DNA from 3 places in the Cellulosimicrobium sp. XJ-DQ-B-000 genome. Region 1 is predicted to be linked to each of the others. Evidence: predicted binding sites of a transcription regulator. Region 1 holds the regulator's gene; each other region holds the start of a gene.
What was found. Region 1 encodes HrcA, which represses chaperone genes, less so after heat shock. Its sites were predicted from a motif close to TTNGCACTCGNNNNNNNCGAGTGCNAA; they were not measured.
Positions count from the first base shown of each region.

Region 2: the regulator HrcA is predicted to act here: its motif matches at 831-857, upstream of groES (co-chaperone GroES).
Region 3: the regulator HrcA is predicted to act here: its motif matches at 936-962, upstream of RDI86_RS01600 (Hsp20/alpha crystallin family protein).

Region 1 covers NZ_JAVHYN010000003.1:222,763-225,021, forward strand. Annotated here, with positions in the region: gene RDI86_RS07135 (MFS transporter) at 1-657, shown strand, start outside; gene hrcA (heat-inducible transcriptional repressor HrcA) at 737-1,753, shown strand; gene dnaJ (molecular chaperone DnaJ) at 1,860-2,259, shown strand, end outside.
Region 2 covers NZ_JAVHYN010000001.1:789,982-792,240, reverse strand. Annotated here, with positions in the region: gene RDI86_RS03875 (SAM-dependent methyltransferase) at 1-761, opposite strand, end outside; gene groES (co-chaperone GroES) at 1,001-1,297, shown strand; gene RDI86_RS03865 (WhiB family transcriptional regulator) at 1,487-1,777, opposite strand; gene RDI86_RS03860 (MerR family transcriptional regulator) at 2,083-2,259, shown strand, end outside.
Region 3 covers NZ_JAVHYN010000001.1:334,666-336,924, forward strand. Annotated here, with positions in the region: gene RDI86_RS01595 (FHA domain-containing protein) at 1-348, shown strand, start outside; gene RDI86_RS01600 (Hsp20/alpha crystallin family protein) at 356-841, opposite strand; gene RDI86_RS01605 (biotin transporter BioY) at 1,180-1,884, shown strand; gene RDI86_RS01610 (class I adenylate-forming enzyme family protein) at 1,905-2,259, shown strand, end outside.

The DNA of each region.
Region 1 (2,259 bases):
GTGCTCGACCCCCAGGTCGTGGGGCTCGGGTCCTTCCGCAACGGCGCGCTGCTCGGCCTCGCGTACTTCGCCGGGTTCACGGGCATCTTCCTCGTCGTCACGCTCTACCTCCAGGACGAGCTGGGGTACACGCCGCTCCAGGCGGGGCTCGTCGGCACGCCGTTCGCGGTCGCGTCGGGCGTGTCGGCGTGGTTCTCGGGCCGCTGGGTCGCGCGCTGGGGCCGCGAGCTCGTCGTCGGCGGCGTCGTGCTCGTGCTCGTGGGGGTGGTCGCGGCGGAGGTCGTCGTGCGCACGCTCGGGGACGACCCGGGCGCCGTCGGCCCGGCGCTCGCGGTCGCGCTGCTCGTCGCGGGCGCGGGCAGCGGCACGGTCATCGCGCCGAACCAGACGCTCACGCTGTCCGAGGTGCCGGTGAGCCGGGCCGGGGTGGCGGGCAGCATGCTGCAGCTCGGTCAGCGCATCGGGTCGGCCGTCGGGATCTCCGTGGTCCTGTCCGTCTACTACGGCGGGCTCGCGAGCGGCGACTCGGCCGCGGACGCGACCGGGCGCGCGCTCCTGGTGACGATCGGCCTCGTCGCGGTCGCGCTCGTCGTCGGCCTCCTCGACCTGCGTTCGCGACGAGCGGAGGACCGCCGGACGGGCCGCGCGGACGCGTAGGATTGGCACTCGGAGGTCGAGAGTGCCGACGCCCGCACGCCCGCCCGGGCGGCGACGGTGCGGCACGCGGGAGGTGGACGTGAGCGAGGAGCGCCGGCTCGAGGTGCTGCGGGCCATCGTCGAGGACTACGTCCTCACGCGCGAGCCCGTGGGGTCGCGCGTGCTCACCGAGCGCCACAGCCTCGGCGTCTCGCCCGCCACGATCCGCAACGACATGGCGGCCCTCGAGGACGCCGGGTACATCGCGCAGCCGCACACGTCCGCGGGCCGGATCCCGACGGACAAGGGCTACCGGCTCTTCGTGGACCGCCTCTCGGGCGTCAAGCCGCTGTCCGCGCCGGAGAAGCGCGCCATCGAGACCTTCCTGTCCGAGGGCGTGGACCTCGACGACGTCATCGCGCGCGCCGGGCGCCTTCTCGCCCAGCTCACCGGCCAGGTCGCCGTCGTGCAGTACCCCTCGCTGAGCCGGTCGGGCCTGCGCCACCTCGAGCTCGTGCCCGTCGGCGAGTCGCGCCTCCTGGTCGTCATCATCACGGACACGGGCCGCGTCGAGCAGCGCACGCTCGAGGTCGCGAGCCTGCCGGACGAGGGGACCCTCGTCGAGGTGCGCGCACGGCTCAACGCCGCGGCCGCGGGCAAGCGCCTCACGGACCTCGCGCCCGGTCTCGCCGCCGTGACCGAGAGCTTCCACCCCGACGACGCCCCGCTCGTCCGCGCGGTGGGCGACCTCGTCGCCCAGACGCTCGCGGAGGAGAGCGAGGAGCGCCTCGTCCTCGCGGGCACGGCCAACCTCGCGCGCGCGGGCATGCGGTTCGAGCACGCGCTGCGCCCCGTCCTCGAGGCGCTCGAGGAGCAGGTCGTCCTGCTCGGGCTGCTCACCGAGATGGCCGCCGAGTCGGGCGTGAGCGTCCGGATCGGTCGCGAGACCCAGCTCGAGGGCCTCGCGGAGACCTCCGTCGTGACGACCGGTTACGGTAACGACGGTGACACGGTCGCGCTCGTCGGCTCGATCGGGCCGACCCGCATGGACTACCCCGGCACCATCGCGGCGGTGCGCGCGGTCGCGCGCTACCTGTCACGGGTGCTCGGCACGTGAGCCCCGCGGTCTCCCCGCCCGCGGCGGGCCCGCTCGACGACCACCCCCGACCCCTCCCGACCGGCCGCGCGCCGGCCTCACGACCCGCACCAGCAGAGAGTGACGTGTGAGCGACTACTACGAGATCCTCGGCGTGGCCCGTGACGCCAGCCAGGACCAGATCAAGAAGGCGTACCGCAAGCTCGCGCGCGAGCTGCACCCGGACGTCGCGGGCGAGGAGGCGGGCGACCGCTTCAAGGACGTCGCGCGCGCCTACGAGGTGCTGTCCAACCCGGAGAAGCGCCAGCAGTACGACCTCGGCGTCGACCCCAGCGCCCCCGGCGGCGGGGGCGGCGGCCCCATGGGCGGCGGGTTCGGCTTCCAGGACATCTTCGAGACGTTCTTCGGCGGCGCCCAGGCGCAGCAGGGCCCGATCCCGCGCGCCCGCCGCGGCCAGGACGCGCTCGTGCGGCTCGACATCGACCTCTCCGAGGCGACGTTCGGCGCGCAGCGCGAGCTCCAGGTCG
Region 2 (2,259 bases), on a different contig from region 1:
GACGACAGGACGAGCGCCGACCGGCCCGGTCCCTCGGGCGCCAGCGGGCCGAACCAGAGCCCGGCCTCCACGACGTCCCCGTCGACCGACACCCACTCGGTCTCGGCGTCCTCGGGCAGACCCGCGTGCGGGATGCCCGGGCCGACCTTGATCCCGACCGCGGGCACGCGCTCGCGCAGCGCCCACACCGCGTCGAGCGGCGGGGCGTAGGCCTTCGGGTCGAACACGCGCGTGCCGGCGCGCGTGCGGCGCGCCGGGTCGGCGTACACGCCCTCGATCCGCTCGCCCTCCAGGTCGAGCGCGAGCCCGTCGCCGTGGCGCACCTCGGCCTCGGGGAAGTGGCGCAGGTTGACGGTCGCGATCGCCGCGGTGAGCTCGTCGACGTCGGTCGCGAGCACCTCGAGCTCCGCGGCGGCGAACGCGAGCGCGTCGACGCCGATCCCGCTCGTGAGGTCCGCGACGCGCCGGATCCCCGCCTCCTGGTACCGCCGGGCGTGCAGGCCCGCGACGACGAGCCGGCTCGCCTGCTCCAGCCCCGCCTGCGTGAAGAGCATGCCGTCGGCGAACGCGCCGAGCTTGCCGTGCGCCGCGGCGCGCAGCCGGGACTGGGTGAGGGCCGCGGCGGCCAGGTCCGGGTCGACGCCCTTCGCGCGCAGCCCTGCCGCGAGCACGAGCGCCTGCTGCTCGTCGTACGGCGGGAGCGCGCCGAGCAGGGCCCAGCCCTCGGGGCTGAGCAGCTTGGTGAGCGTGGCGGCGTCCATGGCGTCGATCCTTCCACGGGGGCCGGGGACCACGCGCAGCCGGAGCCCGGATCGTCCGCAGGGCGGACGTTGGCACTCGCCTTGACCGAGTGCTAACCGGGACCTAGATTTGAGACGTGCCGCCACCGCTCGCGGAGGCGGCGCCACGTGCGACCAGGCTGTCCGGCACCCGCGACGACGGCCAGCCGGTGCGCTCGACCCATCCGTTGCAGTTCTCACCGCGAAAGGGGAGGTCCGACGTGTCGGTCCCCATCAAGCCGCTCGAGGACCGGATCGTCGTGAAGGCCCTCGAGGCCGAGACCACGACCGCATCCGGCCTGGTCATCCCGGACACCGCCAAGGAGAAGCCCCAGGAGGGCGAGGTCCTGGCCGTCGGTCCGGGCCGTGTCGACGACAACGGCAACCGCGTCCCGCTCGACGTGACCGTCGGCGACAAGGTCATCTACAGCAAGTACGGCGGCACCGAGGTCAAGTACGGCGGCGAGGACTACCTCGTCCTGTCCGCGCGCGACATCCTCGCCGTGGTGGTCGGCTGACGCCGACCCGGTTCAGCAGCAGGGCCCCGCGACCGTCGGTCGCGGGGCCCTGCTGCGTTCCGTGGCCGGTCGCCCCACCGGTGGTCCCACGGGTCGTGCGCACGCGCGCCCGGTACGACGTCGGACCGGGGCCGTGCAGGTCTGCTGGTGGCGCGGAGGCACCGAGGACGGTGCCCGGGGAGGGGTGCGTCAGCCGGTGCGGCGGGCGCCGCCCGCGAGGATGGCGGCGCGCTCGTCCTCGCTCAGGCCGCCCCACACCCCGTACGGCTCACGCACGCGGAGCGACTGCTCGCGGCACTGCATCATCACGGGGCACGAGTGGCAGATCGCCTTCGCGGCCTCCGCTCGCCGTCGTCGCGTCGAGCCGCGTTCACCCTCGGGGTGGAAGAACAACGTGTCGTCCGCGTCGCGGCACGAACCCTGGTACTGCCATTCCCACAGCTCCATGACGGGCCCGGGGAGCCTCGAGATCTCTGCCATGCCGAACAACCTACAAGCGTTGCAAGGGTTGTTCAAGTCCCCTGTGAGGAAAAAGTGAACGAGCAGGTTGAACCGCTCGTGGAGCGGTGCGGGTCTGCTCAACCGCGTCGGCTGATCCTGCCGCGCTGACGCGATCGGCTGCGCCCGGCGCGTTTGCGCGTGCAGCGAACAAATACGGCACGGGTCTGGCGCGAAGGGTGCACGACTGTGACCTCTACGAGGTGGCGAGACGGGTGCCCGCTCGGCAGAATCGATCCATGACCTCAGTCCGGTCCGCCCCCGACCCCGAGGGAGCCCGACCGAGCATGACCTCGTCCCCCGGCCTCGCCGTCGCCGCCGTCGCGCGCCGGCTCGGCGTCGCGCCCGCGACCCTGCGCACCTGGGACCGTCGCTACGGCCTCGGCCCCTCGCAGCACCGGGCCGGCTCCCACCGGCGCTACACCGACGACGACGTCGCTCGCCTCGTCGTGATGCGCCGCCTC
Region 3 (2,259 bases), on a different contig from region 1:
CCCGAGGACCCCATGCCGTCGGCGGGCCTGCCGGGGCTGGTCGTGCTGCGCGAGCGCAGCGTGCTCGTGGGGCGCCCGTCGGTCTCGCGCGGCATCCACCCGCAGGTCGACTGCGGCGCGGACACCGGGGTCTCGCGACGGCACTGCCAGCTCAGCACGGACGGGCAGCGCTGGTGGGTCGAGGACCTGCAGTCCTCGAACGGCACCTACGTGAGCCCCGCGGGCGAACCGCTCCCGACGGACCCGATCCCCGCCGGCCAGCGACGCGAGCTGGCCGACGGGGACCGCGTGTACCTCGGGGCGTGGACGCGCCTCGTCGTCCGCAAGGCGCTCCCGGGCGAGGCGTGAGCCGGGCTCAGCCCTCGGACGTCTGAGGCTCGGCCTCGGCCGTGATCTGGGTCGCCGCGCCGCCCGCGCGGTGCGCGACCTCGATCCGGCGGGGCCGGGCCTCCTCGGCCACCGGGATCGTCAGCGTCAGCACGCCGTCCTCGTACGACGCCGTGATCTTGTCGAGCGCCAGGCCGCGCCCCACCGTGAGCTGGCGCGCGTACGTGCCGGACGGCCGCTCCCGGGCGAGCCACTGGACGTCCGGGTCGGTCCGCGGGCTGCGCTCGGCGCGGATGGTCAGCGTGCGGTCCTCGACGGACACGTCGATCGTGCCCGGGTCGACGCCCGGGAGGTCCATCGTCAGCACGTAGTGGTCCCCGGCGCGGAACAGGTCGAGCGGCATGCCGCCCGAGGCCGCCGAGGCGGCGGTCGCGCGGGCGCCGGACGCGAGCTGGCCGACCAGACGGTCCATCGCGTCGAAGGTGCTCGTGAAGGGGTCGGTCATCGCAGCCACACCTCTCACCTCCTCGTCGCACGGTCCCGGACGGTCCGGGACCGGTCGGTGCTCCCGCGAGGCAGGCACCCCGCGGGCGGCTACAGCTCCTGTTTTAGCACTCTCCCCCCGAGAGTGCCAAGAGGTGCGACGAGCCGTGTCGACCGGCCGGGCAGGCCGCGTTGTGCAGCTCCCACACCGACCCCGCACCCGCGCCCCGGCGCGGTTGGAGGATCCCTCCAACGCCTTGTGCGATCCGTGCACGGCGGGCCGCGGAGGTGGTCGCGAGCGCCGTCGCCCGAGGGCCGCCGTCCCGGCCAGAGTGGACACGCCCGACCACCGACACCAGGGAGCCCGCGATGACCGACGCCCGCACGGAGACGCCCGCCGCCACCCCGTCCGCCACGGCGCCCACCGCCCCGGACGCGCCGCGCGGCGCACCGCGGGACGTGCCCGACCGTCGCCGCGGCCGGTTCGCGCTCGACGCCGGCGACGCCGCGCGGGTCGCGACGTTCGCCGCGCTCCTGGCCGCGCTCGGCCTGCCCGGATCGATCGCGCTGTTCGGCAACGCGGTGCCCGTGACGCTCCAGACGCTCGGCGTCATGCTCGCGGGGGCGATCCTCGGCGCGTGGCGCGGTTCGCTCGCCGTCGCGACCTTCCTCGCGCTCGCCGCGGCCGGGCTCCCCGTCCTCGCGGGCGGGCGTGGCGGGCTCGGGGCGTTCGTCGGGCCGTCCGCGGGCTACCTCGTCGGGTTCCTCGCCGGCGCGGCCGTCGTCGGCCTGCTTGTCGACCGGCTCCGGCGCGTCACGTTCGCGCCCGTGCTCCTCGCGTGCGTCGTCGGCGGGATCGCGGTCGTCTACGCCGTCGGCATCCCGGTGCAGGCGCTCGTCACGGGCGTGCCGTTGCCCACGACCGCGCAGCTCTCGCTCGCGTTCCTGCCCGGCGACCTGCTCAAGGCGCTCGCCGCAGCCGCGATCACGGTGGGCGTCGTGCGGGCCTACCCCGCGGCCCGTCCGGTCGGGCGCACCAGCCGCGCCGCGGCCGACGGCCGCCCCGCCTCCTGAACACCTGCGAGAGTGTCCGCGTGCCCGTCGCCCACCAGGTCCTGACGCACGCCGCCGACCCGGCCGCGCGCGACCGTCCCGCCCTGCGCACGCCCGAGCGGTCGCGCACCTACGCCGCGCTCGCCGCGGACGTGCGCGCGGGCGCGACGCACCTGCGCGCGTCGGGTACGCGACCGGGCGACCTCGTCGCCGTGTCGCTGCCGGACCCGCTCGACCTGCTCACGGCGATGCTGGCCGTCGACCACCTGGGCGCGACGCCGCTCGTGTGCGACGCCGCCTGGCCGCGCGCCCACCGCGCCGAGGTGCTGCGCACGCTCGCGCCGCGCACGTTCGTCGAGGTGCCGCTGCCGCGCGGGACCGGCACCGCCGACGGCG